3 regions of the Solibacillus sp. CAU 1738 genome follow, and region 2 is predicted to be linked to each of the others. Evidence: riboswitches for the same ligand, from Rfam matches in the RefSeq annotation. Region 2 holds a riboswitch; each other region holds the start of a gene.

Region 1 (5,192 bases), on a different contig from region 2:
TAGTTTGTTGTACCGTTTAATATCCCTTGAATACGACTTACATCATTCACAAGTAATATATTTTTCAGCGTTTTAATAACAGGTACACCGCCTGCTACAGTAGCCTCATAGCCGACAAATACACCATTGTCTTTTGCTAGCTGCTGCAGCTCCATGCCGCGCTTTGCAAACATTACTTTATTCGCTGTGATGACATGACATTTATTTTCTATGGCGCGCTTCAAGTATGAAAAAGCAGGCTCCTCGTTAACAATTGCTTCAAATACGACTTGCATACCACTTCCCGCAAAAACATCATCAATGCTTTCTGTCATTAAATGTGCTGTGCCAGGTACACGTTCACGGCTCGCATCTGTGACTAAAATTTTCGCGACTTCTAGCTCTACCCCAAGCCGATCTCGAAGCTCCTCACGCTTTTCATTTAAAATATGATAAATCCCTTGCCCTACAGTTCCAAAACCGAGGATGGCAGCCTTAATTGTCGCCATAACTTTCGCCTCCAACTTTCCATTCCGTAAATCTAAAACAATTACGCCTCAGCGCAATTGTACACGTTGTAAATCGATTTAACGAATTATTCCAATAATTTCACATAGTAAGATTCTAACGTAACACGACACGGAACACAAGAACAATCTCCCTTGGATGGACATTTGTTTTCCCTAGAAGGTCACTAAACAGTCATAATCATTTATAGTTAAAAGCCCTCACTCGGTTCATTCTTAACAAAGAAACTACTAGTTGTTGGTAAAATCCCTCATCAACACACATGACATTAACCTTTAATAACTAAAAAAGATCTATCAAGAATTACATCTCGACAGACCCAATTAAAAACGTAGAAAATTGATGAATTAAGCTGCGACTGCGAAATGATGCAGTCTACAGCTCCTATTTATTTAGGCATTTATACTTGCTTGTACACCTTGTTCAACTTTTTCAAGTGCTTGATCTAAGTCTGCAATAATATCTTCTACCGCTTCTAGACCGATAGATAAGCGAATGAGCTCTTCTGATACGCCAGCGACTTTTAATTCTTCTGCGGATAATTGTTGGTGCGTTGTTGATGCTGGGTGAATGATTAATGAACGACCATCCCCTACGTTTGCTACGTGTGAGAATAGCTCCACATTATCAATCACATTGCGTCCTGCTTCACGTCCACCTTTAATACCGAACGTTAAAATCGAACCAAAACCGTTTTTCAAATATTTGTTCGCTAATTCATGCGAAGCGAAATCTTCGAAGCCATTATAATTTACATAGTCCACAAATGGGTGGTTACGCAAGTGTTCAGCTACTTTCGCTGCGTTTTCATTATGTCTTACTACACGCAAATGAAGCGTCTCTAAACCTTGTAAGAAATTAAAAGCAGCGTCTGCACTTAATGTTGGACCGAAATCACGGAGTAACTGTACACGCAGCTTTGTAGCAAATGCAGCGGCCGCTGTATCAATTCCGTATCGTAATCCGTGATAGCTTGCATCCGGTTCTGTAAAGCCTGGGAATTTCCCTTGTGTCCAGTCAAATTTCCCGCCGTCTACAACGATACCGCCAATTGTTGTGCCATGACCGCCAATCCATTTCGTTGCAGAATGGACAACTACATCCGCACCGAAGTCGATAGGATTACAACCATATGGTGAAGGGAATGTATTATCAATTATTAAAGGAATGCCATGCTCATGCGCAATGTCTGCTACCGCTTCAATATCAAATACATTTAAACTAGGGTTCCCGATTGTTTCAGCATAAATGGCTTTCGTATTTTCCGTTATTGCCGCGCGGAAGTTTTCTGGGTTGCTTTCATCAACGAATGTCGTTGTAATACCGTATCGTGGTAATGTCGTTGCAAATAAATTGTACGTGCCACCGTATAGTGATCCGGCTGATACTATATGATCACCAGCACCTGCAATATTCATAATCGAGAATGAGATTGCAGCCATCCCCGATGATAGTGCAACTGCCGCTGTTCCTTTTTCAAGTAATGCGACACGTTCTTCAAATGCTCCGACTGTTGGATTCATGATGCGCGAATAAATATTGCCACTTTCCTCTAATGCAAATAGTCGCTGCGCATGAGCAGTGTCATTAAATGCATAAGCCGTTGTGCGATAAATTGGTACAGCAATTGCACCTGTAGTAGGATCAGGCTTTTGCCCACCGTGTAATAATAATGTTTCCGGACGTAATGTTGACATGAGTTGCCTCCTAGTTAGTTATTCGATGGATAACCGGTTTTTTCGAGGAGGGTTTTAGAAAACAAAAAACCCCCTTCCTAAGAAGAGGGTTCGCAAATGAGCAAATTTTCCTCCCCTTATCTTTCAGATCCCGATTAGAATCTGTAGGAATTAGCACCGTAGTAAGTTCGTCACTCACTGGTTGCCGGGCATCGCAGGGCCTAGTCCCTCCGCCTCTCTAGATAAGAGTATATGATTCATGTTCCATCGTTGATTCACAGTATAAGACAGTTTAATCCAATTCGTCAACCGTTATTTTCTGAAATTTTAAACTTACCTGAAATAATCTATCCCCTATCAACCCACCAATAATTTCCACTACAATAGCAATTGTATCTACTGCTGTAATTGTAACTTTGGAAATAGATTGGTTAATAATGATATGTTAGTATAAAATGGGCTTTTAAGGACTTTCTTTTGAGTCCATTTTTCATTAGGGGGAGAAGTTATGACAAGAGAACTTTTACGTAGTCACTCATCTGTTCGTAAATATACGGGGGAAGAGATTTCGCGCGAGGTAGTAATTGATTTAATCGAAACAGCACAAATGGCGGCAAGCTCTCACTTTGTACAAGCATATAGCGTTATTTGGGTTACAGACGAAGACAAAAAGCAAAAATTAGGAGAGCTATCAAAAAATGAATTTCAGTTCAAAACAGCTGGTGCATCATTCCTATTTTGCGTAGATTTCAAACGATTACAAATAGCTGGTCAAAAGCATGACATTGACATTGTAGCGGACTCTGCAGAAAATGTACTCGTTGGGGTAGCGGACGTATCATTATTCGCTCAAAATTTTGTTATTGCCGCAGAAGCAGCAGGCTATGGTATTTGCTATATTGGTGGGGCACGTAATAACCCAGCCGAAATTAGTGAGCTATTCAATTTACCTGAATATGTTTTCCCATTATTCGCTATGACGATCGGCACACCTACAAAACGGAACGAAACTAAGCCGCGCCTTCCTGTTGCAGCAGTTTTACATGAAAACAGCTATAATGTAGAACAATACGATACATTATTAGATGAGTATGATGCCATAATGGAAAGTTACTATGCTAGCCGTTCATCTAATCAAAAAATGGCGACATGGACAAAGCAAATGGCAGACTTCTTAATAAATCAAAAACGTCCATTTATTAAAGACTTTTTAGCAACAAAAGGTTTTAATTGGAAATAATATAGTATGCTGTACCGCAAGTAAAAGCTTACCGAACAAACTTTGGCGATTACTCACCGCAAAAGAGGCGTCTTTACATATTTCGAACTTCGCCCTATAAAGTAGACAATTTAATAAAAAGCCAAATATTATTCGTTACTGTATTTATTTAAGAAGAATTACCGTGCCCTTTCCGCCGACTGTCCATGAGCCTCCTCGAAGATTACCGGGACGGCAATCTTCTGTGGGGTCTCATTTAGCCAGTTTTTCGGCAGGAGTGGCACGGATTCTTCTATTACTATTGAAAACTTAAACTTACTACTAAAACTTATTACAAAGTAGCTGCCTTACTTATATGTATTTTTATTATTAACAGCCGGCTAAATGCTCCACATCGACATCATTTGCCTTCAATAAATTCAAATAAAACGGATCTTGACCGATAACATACACGCGATCACAGAAAGTGGCAATTTCATTCATATCATGAGATGTGTAGAGCACCATCTTGCCATCGTTTTTCGCGATATCGACTAAGTATTTACCGATTTCATTTTTGGATTTCAAATCTATACCAACTGTTGGCTCATCTAACAAAAGTAGTTTCGGATCATGAAGCAAACTAATGGCCATATTTAATTTACGCTTCATCCCCCCTGACAATGAGCTCACTTTCTCTTCCCACTGTGTAAGCTGCATATTTAAACAAAGCTCCCGGCACTGCTCTTTTGTTCTCTTTGTCCAGCTTAGCTTTTCGAAAAACAGCATATTTTCTTCTACAGTAAGATCCTCCCAAATCGATAATTCCTGAGGTACGTAGCCAATATGCCGTCGCATAGCATTTTGATTCCCTTTGTATGGCATCCCATCTAATATTACTTGACCCGCAGAAGGTTTAATAACGGTCGCTAAAATATTTAATAGCGTGGACTTACCGGCGCCATTTTCTCCTACTAAACCAACCACTTCACCTTGTTCTATTTGAAAGGAAACGTCACTTAATACCTTTTTTTGCTTATAGTTTTTTTCTAAATTATCAACTTGAAGCATGCGATCGCCCCCCTCTCCATACCGAAACAAATAAAATAGCGGCAATACATATAAGCCATAGCCAATTTGGCTTCTCTAATAGTAGCGCATGTACCGGACTCAAATATTGCACCCCTTCAAAACGCCGAGTTAACCCATCAATTGGAACAAATGACCCACCTAAAACAGCAAGTAATAACGATAGTAGGATGCTTGTTACATAATAGAAAAAAGGCTTTGTAAAACGATACGCAATAACGAAGGACACCATCGATATTGTCACTGAAAAAATGATTATAACAAATAAAAATTGTGGTCTTATCATGACATCAAGCACTATAGTTAGCAATAAAACCGAAAGTACATTTGCAGCGACTATTAGTAAAATATATAAGAATAAATTCCATAAGCTATACCATCGAAAAGTAACTGTTGTATACAGCCAGCGAACAGCTATCGCTTTTGTATTTTCTTTAATGATCCAATCAAAAATAAAAAATGTCGCGAGCATACTAAATAGTGCCCACACACCCCAAACGTTTAACAGCGCTGTTTGCTCAGAAGATACAACATACGAATCTGTGGAAAATTGAAACATAGGTGTAATTAAATCTTTTTCTTCAAGACGCTTTTTACTCTTTTCGATAATTTCTTCAGCATCTACTACTTCTTGAACGTTATTTTTTGTATACAGCTTTTGTATTTCACCTACCGCTTTATAACGAGATGCTTGATCTTGAACGTATGAGCTAACTGTTTCT
Region 2 (5,192 bases):
TTGTTTTTGGGTGACCTGCGACAGATGGTATTACGATATTTTCAATGTAGTCGATTGGATACGCTACACGAGTATTTTCAGTTAATGAACCGTCATCGTAGTCGCAAATACGAGTATTTGGATCTACTACTACGTTTTCTAAAACAGAACCGAAACGGATTGCATTATAAATTTCTGGTTCTTTTTCAGCTGAAAGGTTGATAGTTTTAGCGTAACAGCCACCTTCGATATTGAATACACCAGTATCAGACCAGCCGTGCTCGTCATCACCGATTAATTTGCGATCAGCATCTGCTGATAATGTAGTTTTACCAGTACCTGATAAACCGAAGAATAAAGCTACGTCTCCAGCTTCACCTACGTTTGCTGAACAGTGCATAGAAAGGATGCCTTGCTCAGGTAGTAAGTAGTTCATAATACCAAAAATTGATTTTTTCATTTCACCAGCATACTCTGTACCACCAATTAAAATTACTTTTTTCTCTAATGATACAATGATGAATGTTTCAGAAGCTGTACCATCAACAGCAGGATCTGCCTTGAAGTTTGGTGCTGAGACAATTGTAAAGTCTGCTACGTGAGAAGCTAATTCTTCTGTAGTTGGACGGATGAATAATTGATGACAGAAAAGGTTATGCCAAGCATATTCATTAATAACTTTAATGGAAAGCTGTGACGCTTTGTCTGCTCCCGCAAAGCCATTGAATACGAAAAGCTCGTCTTTTTCTTTTAAGTAGTTAACAACTTTTACATATAGGTTATCAAACACTTCAGAAGAAATTGGACGGTTTACTTTACCCCAATCAATTTTATCTTTTGTGCTGTCTTCTTCTACCATATATTTATCTTTAGGAGAACGACCAGTGTATTTACCTGTTTCAGCTAGTAATGCACCGTCAACTGTTAACATAGCTTCTCCACGAGATGTTGCTTTCTCCACTAATTGTGGTACAGAAAGTTGATTGTTAATATTTGCACCGCTTAATAATTCCTTCAGTTCGTTTGCAATTTCTACTGAATTCATCGATTAAATACCATCCTTTTTTATAGTATTCCCTTACTTTAGGGAGTTTTTTTTCTTAAGTCAAAAATAGTATAACACATTGAATGCAATAATCTATACTAATTAAATTAATTTTTTAAGAATTTTCTTCATTACAAAAAACTGTCAAACTATATTGTTTGACAGAGCAAAAAAAATTATGTAACATGAGGAATTGAACGGATACTCTTATCCCGAGCTGGTGGAGGGTCAGGCCCTGTGAAACCCGGCAACCTGCATGAACTTTTCACGTCATGCGTTGGTGCCAACCTGATGCAAGGGAATTTCCCTTGAACGATAAGAGTGAAAGGTAACGAATGACATGTACCCTTTCTCTCATGTATGTGAGCGAAAGGTTTTTTTTTGCGAAAAATAGTGGAAGGGACATAAATATTGGAGTTCTTTCATTATTATATACCTTTCGAAATCCTCGTGTTAAAAGCAGTAACGGCTTGAAGTTTAATCCTTACGGGTAGACTTGACATGGGAAATGAGTACCGTATCATATTCGCAGGTAAATCTTGCTAGGAATTTTAGGAGGAATTAACATGACAAACCGTCGACTGTTTACTTCAGAAAGTGTAACAGAAGGGCATCCAGATAAAATTTGTGATCAGATTTCAGATGCAATTTTAGATGCAATCTTAGTAGCTGATCCGAATGCACGTGTAGCGTGTGAGACAACAGTTACTACAGGTCTAGTACTTGTTGCCGGAGAAATTACAACTTCAACATATGTAGATATTAAAGGTATTGTGCGCGATACAGTAGCTGAAATTGGTTACACTCGTGGTAAATACGGATTCGATGCAGAAAATTTAGCTGTTCTAGTAGCGATCGGTGAGCAATCTCCTGATATCGCACAGGGCGTTGACAAAGCTCTTGAAGCTCGCGAAGGCTCAATGACAGATGCAGATATCGAAGCAATTGGCGCAGGGGACCAAGGCTTAATGTTCGGTTACGCTTGTAATGAGACACCAGAATTAATGCCGTTACCGATAAGCTTAGCGCATAAATTAGCTCGCCGTTTAACAGAAGTACGTAAATCAGGTGAATTAGCTTATTTACGTCCAGACGGTAAAACACAAGTAACAATTGAGTATGATGAAAATAACATTCCAGTGCGTGTTGATACAATTGTTATTTCAACTCAGCATGATGAAGATATTACTTTAGAACAAATCCAAGCAGATTTAAAACGTGTTGTTATTGCGCCAGTAGTGCCAACTGAATTATTAGATGATGCAACAAAATATTTCATCAATCCTACAGGGCGCTTTGTTATTGGTGGACCTAAAGGAGACGCTGGTTTAACAGGACGTAAAATCATCGTGGATACATACGGTGGTTATGCTCGTCACGGTGGCGGTGCTTTCTCTGGGAAAGATGCAACAAAGGTTGACCGTTCAGCAGCATATGCAGCCCGTTATGTAGCCAAAAATATTGTAGCGGCAGGCTTAGCTGATCGTGCAGAAGTACAGCTTGCTTATGCAATTGGGGTAGCTCAACCAGTATCGATTGCAGTAGATACTTTTGGTACAGGTAAAGTTGCTTCATCACAAATCGTAGAATGGGTACGCGAATTATTTGATTTACGCCCAGCAGGTATTATTAAAATGCTTGACCTACGCCGCCCGATTTACAAACAAACTGCAGCATATGGTCACTTCGGTCGTACAGATTTAGATGTGCCTTGGGAAAATACAGATAAAGCAGCTGAATTAAAATCAAAAGCTGGATTATAAGAAAATTAGAAGCTGTCTCAAAAGGGTCGTAAATAACGATTTTTTGGGACAGTTTTTTTGTCAATATATGGTGTGGAGTTAAGTTGTGGCTGACACGTTTCGAAGGTAAAGCCTAAGCATATTCGGTACAACACGATGTTGATTATAAAGGCATTGAGAAACGACATAATAAGTTCCCTTATAGTTATTTCATAGAACTATCTCCATTTAATTACAAAAAAGAAGGAATTTCAAAGTTTGGGTCGAATTTCTTATAGTATATTAAGATGTGTTTGGAGGTCTCAATTTTGTTACTTTACTTTTGATATATATCATCTGCTAAAAAATAGAAAAATAAATTTGGAGTTGATATATGATGATATATAAAAATTCTCTTAATGGGGTTTCGTCGGATATGTTAAAAGGCTTTTTTGTGGATTGGCCAAATCCCCCAAATCCACAAACTCACTTAAAGTTGTTAGAAAATAGTAGTAAAGTGGTCGTTGCGTTAGATGAAAAATCTAATCAAGTAGTTGGATTTATAACAGCAATTAGTGATGGTGTTCTATCTGCCTACATTCCGTTCCTTGAAGTTTTGCCAGAGTATAAAAATAAAGGTATTGGCCATAAATTAGTAAAACAAATGTTAAAAGAACTTGATGATATTTATATGATTGATTTGTGTTGTGATGATGATTTAGTTCCTTATTATGAAAAGTTTGGATTGAGAAAATCAAATGGAATGTTCGTAAGAAATTACGAAATGCAGTCGGGAGTTTCAAACAAATAAATATATAGAAAAACGCTTGGATATTTTCCAAGCGTTTTTATGTGCAATAGAGAGATCATTACCAAAATAATAGATATTATTACTGGCGACTAGATATTGATTACTTATAACTGGAACAGTCTTCAATGAGTGCGCTACAGATTGAACGAGAAGTGAGTCATTTTGTCTACGAATAAAACTAGTTGATTGGAATGCAGGCGGCGACTTCAGCGGGAACAGCACGAGTGGAAGATCCATTTTTTTGCTTGGAAAGCAAAAAAATTAGCTGAAACCGTGCCCGCGAAACGCGTCCGCCGAAATGACAATCAACGGCATCAAAGAAAAAGAAAGTACAGGAACGTTTTTCGATCTAGTACTCTCTAATTTGTTCCTAAAGGACTTTCAAATGTCCTTACTATCCTTGAATTGATTTATAATACTGTCCTTTTTCCACATATTCGCGAATAATACGATCCATGTCTTCTCGGTCTTCAGCTGTAACTTCACGAACAACTTTTGCAGGGCGTCCCATTGCAAGTGAGTTTGGCGGAATCTTCTTTCCAGGAGGTACTAAACTTCCTGCACCAATAAAAGCCCCTTCGCCAATTTCAGCGCCATCTAAAATAATTGAACCCATGCCAATTAGTGCACGTTTTCGGATAATGCAGCTATGTAATGTTACTTGGTGTCCAACTGTTACTTCATCTTCTATAATAAGTGGATTGTTTGGGCTTTGATGTAAGCAGCTTAAGTCTTGTATGCTTACACGTTTACCTATAATAGTTGGTGCAACATCCCCACGAATAACAGTATTAAACCATATTGTCGTTTCAGCGCCGATAGTAACATCTCCTGTAATCGTTGCATAATCCGCAATAAAAGCGGAAGGGTCTATGATAGGATTTTTATCTTTATAAGGGTAAATCATCGTTAACGCCTTCTCTCTAGTAAGATATACAAATATCGTAACAAAATGAATAAAAGATTGATACATAATTTAAACCAAATAGTAAGACTTCGTTTATAATGAGTTAGTGTAAGAATTTTTATTGGAGGGGAATGCAATGTGGAAGTGGGAGGCTGAAGGGCAACCGAAAGCAGTCATTGCAATTATTCATAGTGCATATGAGCATCATCGCTCATACGCTTGGTTAATTGAAAAATTCCGAAATGCAGGATTTCACATTGTAATGGGCGATTTACCAGGTCATGGTGAGCAAGCAAAATACTCACGTTACCATGATGAAGATTTTACAAAGTATTATAGTTATGTAAAACAGCTTATAAAAATAGGGCTTTCATATAATTTACCTATTTTTGTTTTAGGCAATGGTTTAGGCGCGACAATTGCAATGAAAGTATTGCGCAAAAATAAATTTGAATGTGCAGGTGTGATTCTCGCATCACCGTGGTTACATTTGAAATTGCTACCGGGGAAACTATCTCATGCACTAACGAGCTTAAGTGCATTAACATCAAATGTCAAAATGAATCATGATATTACGCCTCAAATGATGACAAGAAATTATGAAGTATATGCGGAGTTGCAAGATGATGTTCCGCAAAATACCGTTGTTACAGTAAAGTGGTATAAGGATTTACAGCTTTTGATGAAGCAAGTAAAAGATACTGAAACGAAATTCCCTGACATACCTGT
Region 3 (5,192 bases), on a different contig from region 2:
TTTATCGCCTAAATCGTATTCGTTTAATACGAGCGGCGTGCCACCAAATGTATTTGTACAAATAATATCTGCACCAGCATCTAAGTACGCACGGTGAATTTTCGTTAACACGTCAGGGCGAGTTAACACTAGATTTTCATTACATCCATCTAATTCTTCGCCGCCGAAATCTTCATACGTTAAATTTTCATTTTGCAACATCGTTCCCATTGCACCATCAATAATTAAAATACGTTTTTCTAATTGCTGCTCGATTGGATGGTTAAACATTTGTTTCGGCCCCTTTTTGCACATCTAATTGTTTGACATACTCCATTAATTGAAGCGTCATATCGTATCGTAAAAACGGCGTAATTAAATAAATACCGTTGAAATATTTGCATGCTGTATCTAATAATTCTCTCGCAATTCCCACACCTTCAGCAGACGAGCGCTCCTTATCATCCCCGCACGCTTCCATACGTGCTAGCACCTCATCTGATAGCTTAATCCCTGGAACTTCATGATGTAAAAACTCTGCACTCTTAAAGCTAGTAAGCGGCATAATTCCAATATAAATTGGCGTGTCTAAATGTTTCGTCGCCTCGTAAATTTCAATAATCTTCTCTTTTGAATAAACTGGCTGCGAAATAAAATAATCCGCACCATGTTCAATTTTCTTCTCTAAACGACTAACTGCTCTGTCAAGTACTCGTACATTCGGATTAAAAGCAGCTGCGACAGAGAAATTCGCTTGTTTGCGTAATGCTTTCCCTGAAAATGAAATACCTTCATTCAGTTGCTTTATAAGTGAAATAAGCTCCATTGAAGAAACATCATAAACACTTGTCGCACCTGGGAAATCCCCTACCTTTGTCGGGTCCCCTGTTACCGCTAAAACATCATGCAGCCCAAGTGCGTCTAGTCCCATTAAATGTGACTGCAAGCCTATTAAGTTGCGATCTCGGCATGTCATATGCGGCAATGTACGTATACCATGCTGTAACTTTAAAATCGACGCCATCGCAATATTACTAATACGAGGTGAGGCAAGCGAATTATCCGCCATCATAATAGCATCAGCACCTGCTGCATACAGTTCCTTTGCGCCATGTATAAAACCGTCAATTTCTAAATGGCGCGGTGTATCAAGCTCTACAAGTACTGAGCGCTCACGTTTTGCTTTTTCATGAAACGGTTCGTCTTTTGGCGGTTCAGGTACACGAACAAACTCGACGCTTACTGGTTTAATCTTTTTTTCTTTTACTGGTGTAACGTTTGCTAATTTTTTCTTCACAGCTTCGATATGCTTCGGCGTTGTTCCACAACAGCCCCCGATTAAACGTACTCCTTGCCCGACAAGTTCGAATGCCGCACGCGCGAAATAATCTGCCTCCGATTCATAAACAACTCGACCGTCTTCTACATCGAGTAGCGAAGCATTTGGATATGCGGAAAGAAAGGCATTTTCAGGGAGTTGTACCCCTTCAAATGCTTGGATCGAGTGGAATGGACCTAAGCGACAGTTCATCCCTACAATATCAGCACCTAGTAGATCTAACTCCTTTAATGCCGTATTGAGCGATAAACCATTTTGTAAAATACCAGGCTCATGCATCGATACTTGTGCAATAATTGGTTTTTCAGTCATCGCTCGTAGCATGACAACGACTGCAGTTAGTTCCTCAAAATCGTAATACGTCTCAAGCAGTAAGCCATCTACATCGCCCGCTAACAATGCATCCGCTTGTTCACGCGTAGCTGCTAAAATTTCATCCAGCGTACTATCGCTTTTACGAATACCACGAATACCACCGATTGTGCCAAGTACAAATTGTCCCCCTGCACTTGTTGTCGATTTTGCTAGTTTGACTGCTGCCTCATTAAACTCTTTAACACGCTCTTCATAACCATAACGTGCTAGCTTAATTGCATTGGCACCATATGTATTCGTTTGGATAATATCAGCACCTGCTGCAATGTAGTCACTATGAATATTTTCAACAATTTCCGGTTTTATGACATTCATTTCTTCGTGACAATAATCTAATCCGTAAGAATAAAGTAGTGTGCCAATTGCGCCGTCTGCCGTTAATACCCGTTCTTGTAATGCTTCACGTAACCCCATATTTATGTCCTCTCTTTCAGTCGTTTAATTAATCGTATTTTTCAGTTAATTCCACCGAAAAGAAAAAGCCTTCTCAAAAAAGAAGGCTCTACTTGCTCATGTTTGTCCTTCTCATCTGTCGGCAAATGCCTGCTGGATTTAGCACCTGACATATTCGTTGGTTGCTGAAGCTTCACTGGGCCAGTCCCTCTGCTTCTCTCGATAAGAAATGTATGAATTTTGTAAATAATTAAAAGAATCATAACGTTATATGAATAGAACGTCAAGACCTTTCACGGCAATGACTAATTTTCCCGTTTGTTCTACTGAATCATTGTCATAATTTGGGCAGCTGTGTTTTTACCATTTTGAATACACGCACCAATCCCTACACCAAAATAAGAGCATCCTGCTAATAAAACATTCGGATAACGAACTGCTAAATCGTCAAATACAACCTTTAAAGCTGCGTTATGTGCAAGGTCATAGCGTGGCATTTTATTTACCCATTTCGTGACGTTTACAACTTTCGGCTGTACATCAATCCCGAGACTTAGTTTAACATCATCTAATGCCACTTTCGTCAATTCTTCGTCTGACATTGCCGCTAGCTCCTCATAACGTGGATTTACATTTTTGTAAAATAACCTTACGAGTAAATTACTATCCGCTGATGTATGCTTCCATTTTCGACTTGTCCATGTTGAAGCATTGCACACTAAATTGCTATTATGCGATACAATAAAGCCCGTACCGTCTGCAGGTAGCACAGCATCTGGCACATCAAATCCTACATATAATGTAATGGCAGAAGCATTCGTGAATTTTCGTAAGTTTGCTGCTAAATGCTCATCATTTAATAAAGTACGCACCGTTTCATTTGGCACAGCTAGTACAACGATGTCAGCAGCTACTACTTCCCCATTGCTAAAGGCAACTTCGTATATATCGCTATTTTTTGAGACGCTGGTCGCTTTTACACCTTTTAAAAATTCTACATTCGGCAATGTCTCCTCTAAGCGATCAATAAGCGATGACAAGCCATTACGGAATGAAATAAATTTCTTATTAGCAGCTTTCTCAAATTGCTCACGGTTCGCTTTAAATCCTTCCATAATGCTGCCATAATTATTTTTATAATCTACTAAATAAGGTAATGTTGAGGCGAGTGAAAGTTGATACAGATCGCCTGAATAAACGCCTGCTAGTACAGGAGCAATTTGCTTATGTACAATTTCTTCTCCTAAAAAGTACTCTAAAAATTCACCTATCGAACTTTCTTTTGTGAATCTATCATTGGGGATTGTGCTATCTTGTAGTACTCGCTGTTTTGCTTCGTCTGACAATAATGTACTCGCCATCAATGATTCCTCACTCATTGGAATACCGAATGTCGAACCTGCTGGAATAGGATGTAACTCGTTATTCGTATGAATATAGGAAATACCTGTTTCGTTATACACAAGCTCGTCTTCAAACTGCAGCTCACGTACTAGCTCTAATACACCTGGATGACGAGCAACAATCGAATCTGCACCTGTTTCCATAATAAATCCTTCTGCATGCTCGGAGTGGATTTTGCCACCTAAATATGGATTTTGATCGGCTAAAATAAGACGTGCCTTTATCCCTGCGTCTTGCAATTGTTTTGTTACATAGTGCACCGTACACAATCCTGTAATGCCACCGCCAACAACAACGACTGTTTTCATCGTCTTCTCTCCTCACCATCTATATTTCTCTATGGACTAGTATAAACGTTTTCTCACGATAATAGCTGTGACTTCTTTTACAAAAATAAAAAGAACTGCCCAAACGGACAATTCTTTTTCACATTCTGCTTAGTTCCCTCTGAATGTCATTGTTTCTAGATCTTGAGCAACGTTTGCTAAAGTAACAGTTGACAGCATTACTTCATCGCAATCCATGCCTAGTTGTTGAATGACGCCGCCAATTTCCTCTACCTTTTCCTCCATCAAACTATTTTTCTGTTGCGTTTCTTCCATTGCGGATACAATTTGCGTGAAACGTTGCGCCGTCGCAATCATGCAATCTTCACCAGAAGATACTGCCTTTTGTATACGCTCCATAGAAAGTTTAAGCTTCTCTGTTTGTTCATTTGTATTTTTTAAAAGTAATGCAACATTGTCTGTCGATTCTTTCGTTTGCACTGATAATTTACGCACTTCATCCGCTACGATACTAAAGCCCTTTCCCGCTTCACCTGCTCTAGCCGCTTCAATTGCTGCATTAAGTGATAATAAATTCGTTTGATTCGCGATATTCGTCACAATGCCCATAATCGCTTCCATCTCTTTTGAAATTTTCACAAGTTCCAACACATCATCCGAAATTTCTTCCACTGACACAATAATATGTTTCATATTTCGCGATTGTTCTTGAATTTGTATTTTCCCTTCACTCGCTTGCGTTTCCGCTTTATTGGAAATATCAATTGCTTCCTTAACATAATTGACGACTTCGCTAGATTGATTTGTTAGTTGGTGGAATGAGGCATTTGTCTGTTCAGAAATAGCGGATAAATTCCCTGTTGCAGAAACAATGGATTGGCTTACACGCATTTTTTCTTTTTCAATTGAACGCTCCATTTGCTCAACAACCATTTCGAATGCCTCTAACACTACTTGTTGCTCGAAATTTAAAATCTTTGATATCGCACGGATCATGTCGTATTGATCTTGTGGATTAACAATTTCACGTTCTACTATATTTAAGAATTGAATAAATAAATCTTGAAAAGCACCAATATAATACTGTGTTTTCAGACCAATTTTCACATGTACTCGCGCAATTCGTTGACGCGCTTCAAAAAATTGCTCATTAATACTACCATTGAACATTTCTTGAATATGTTTACGTAATGTCAATTTTAATCGATTTAAAGAACTATTATCATTAATAATTTTTGTTAAACTTTGCTCCATTCCGAGCGAGTTATAAAAGGCAGCAACGATTTCATCGATATACTTTTCCACATATGGTTGAAATGCCTTTAAATATTTCAAATCTTGCTCCGTCATTTGGAGCATTTCGATTTGTCTTTTTATATTAGTATTACATGACAAATCCATATGTACTTGCATTT

What was found. Region 2 has a riboswitch for S-adenosylmethionine ahead of metK (methionine adenosyltransferase). Riboswitches for the same ligand answer to the same signal wherever they lie in the genome.
Region 1: linked by a shared signal. The riboswitch ahead of AAFN87_RS10415 (O-acetylhomoserine aminocarboxypropyltransferase/cysteine synthase family protein) and the one ahead of metK (methionine adenosyltransferase) in region 2 are both predicted to bind S-adenosylmethionine.
Region 3: linked by a shared signal. The riboswitch ahead of AAFN87_RS18905 (bifunctional homocysteine S-methyltransferase/methylenetetrahydrofolate reductase) and the one ahead of metK (methionine adenosyltransferase) in region 2 are both predicted to bind S-adenosylmethionine.

The regions. Positions count from the first base shown of each region.
Region 1 is NZ_JBDQQN010000003.1:177,642-182,833, reverse strand. Features, by position in the region: gene AAFN87_RS10420 (homoserine dehydrogenase) at 1-488, opposite strand, end outside; gene AAFN87_RS10415 (O-acetylhomoserine aminocarboxypropyltransferase/cysteine synthase family protein) at 900-2,204, opposite strand; SAM riboswitch class I at 2,318-2,432, opposite strand; gene nfsA (oxygen-insensitive NADPH nitroreductase) at 2,692-3,423, shown strand; gene AAFN87_RS10405 (ABC transporter ATP-binding protein) at 3,772-4,452, opposite strand; gene AAFN87_RS10400 (ABC transporter permease) at 4,439-5,192, opposite strand, start outside.
Region 2 is NZ_JBDQQN010000001.1:17,979-23,170, forward strand. Features, by position in the region: gene pckA (phosphoenolpyruvate carboxykinase (ATP)) at 1-1,024, opposite strand, end outside; SAM riboswitch class I at 1,229-1,346, shown strand; gene metK (methionine adenosyltransferase) at 1,591-2,787, shown strand; gene AAFN87_RS00175 (GNAT family N-acetyltransferase) at 3,143-3,556, shown strand; gene AAFN87_RS00180 (gamma carbonic anhydrase) at 3,951-4,463, opposite strand; gene AAFN87_RS00185 (alpha/beta hydrolase) at 4,600-5,192, shown strand, end outside.
Region 3 is NZ_JBDQQN010000010.1:24,434-29,625, forward strand. Features, by position in the region: gene metH (methionine synthase) at 1-270, opposite strand, end outside; gene AAFN87_RS18905 (bifunctional homocysteine S-methyltransferase/methylenetetrahydrofolate reductase) at 263-2,107, opposite strand; SAM riboswitch class I at 2,216-2,315, opposite strand; gene hemG (protoporphyrinogen oxidase) at 2,410-3,798, opposite strand; gene AAFN87_RS18915 (protoglobin domain-containing protein) at 3,928-5,192, opposite strand, start outside.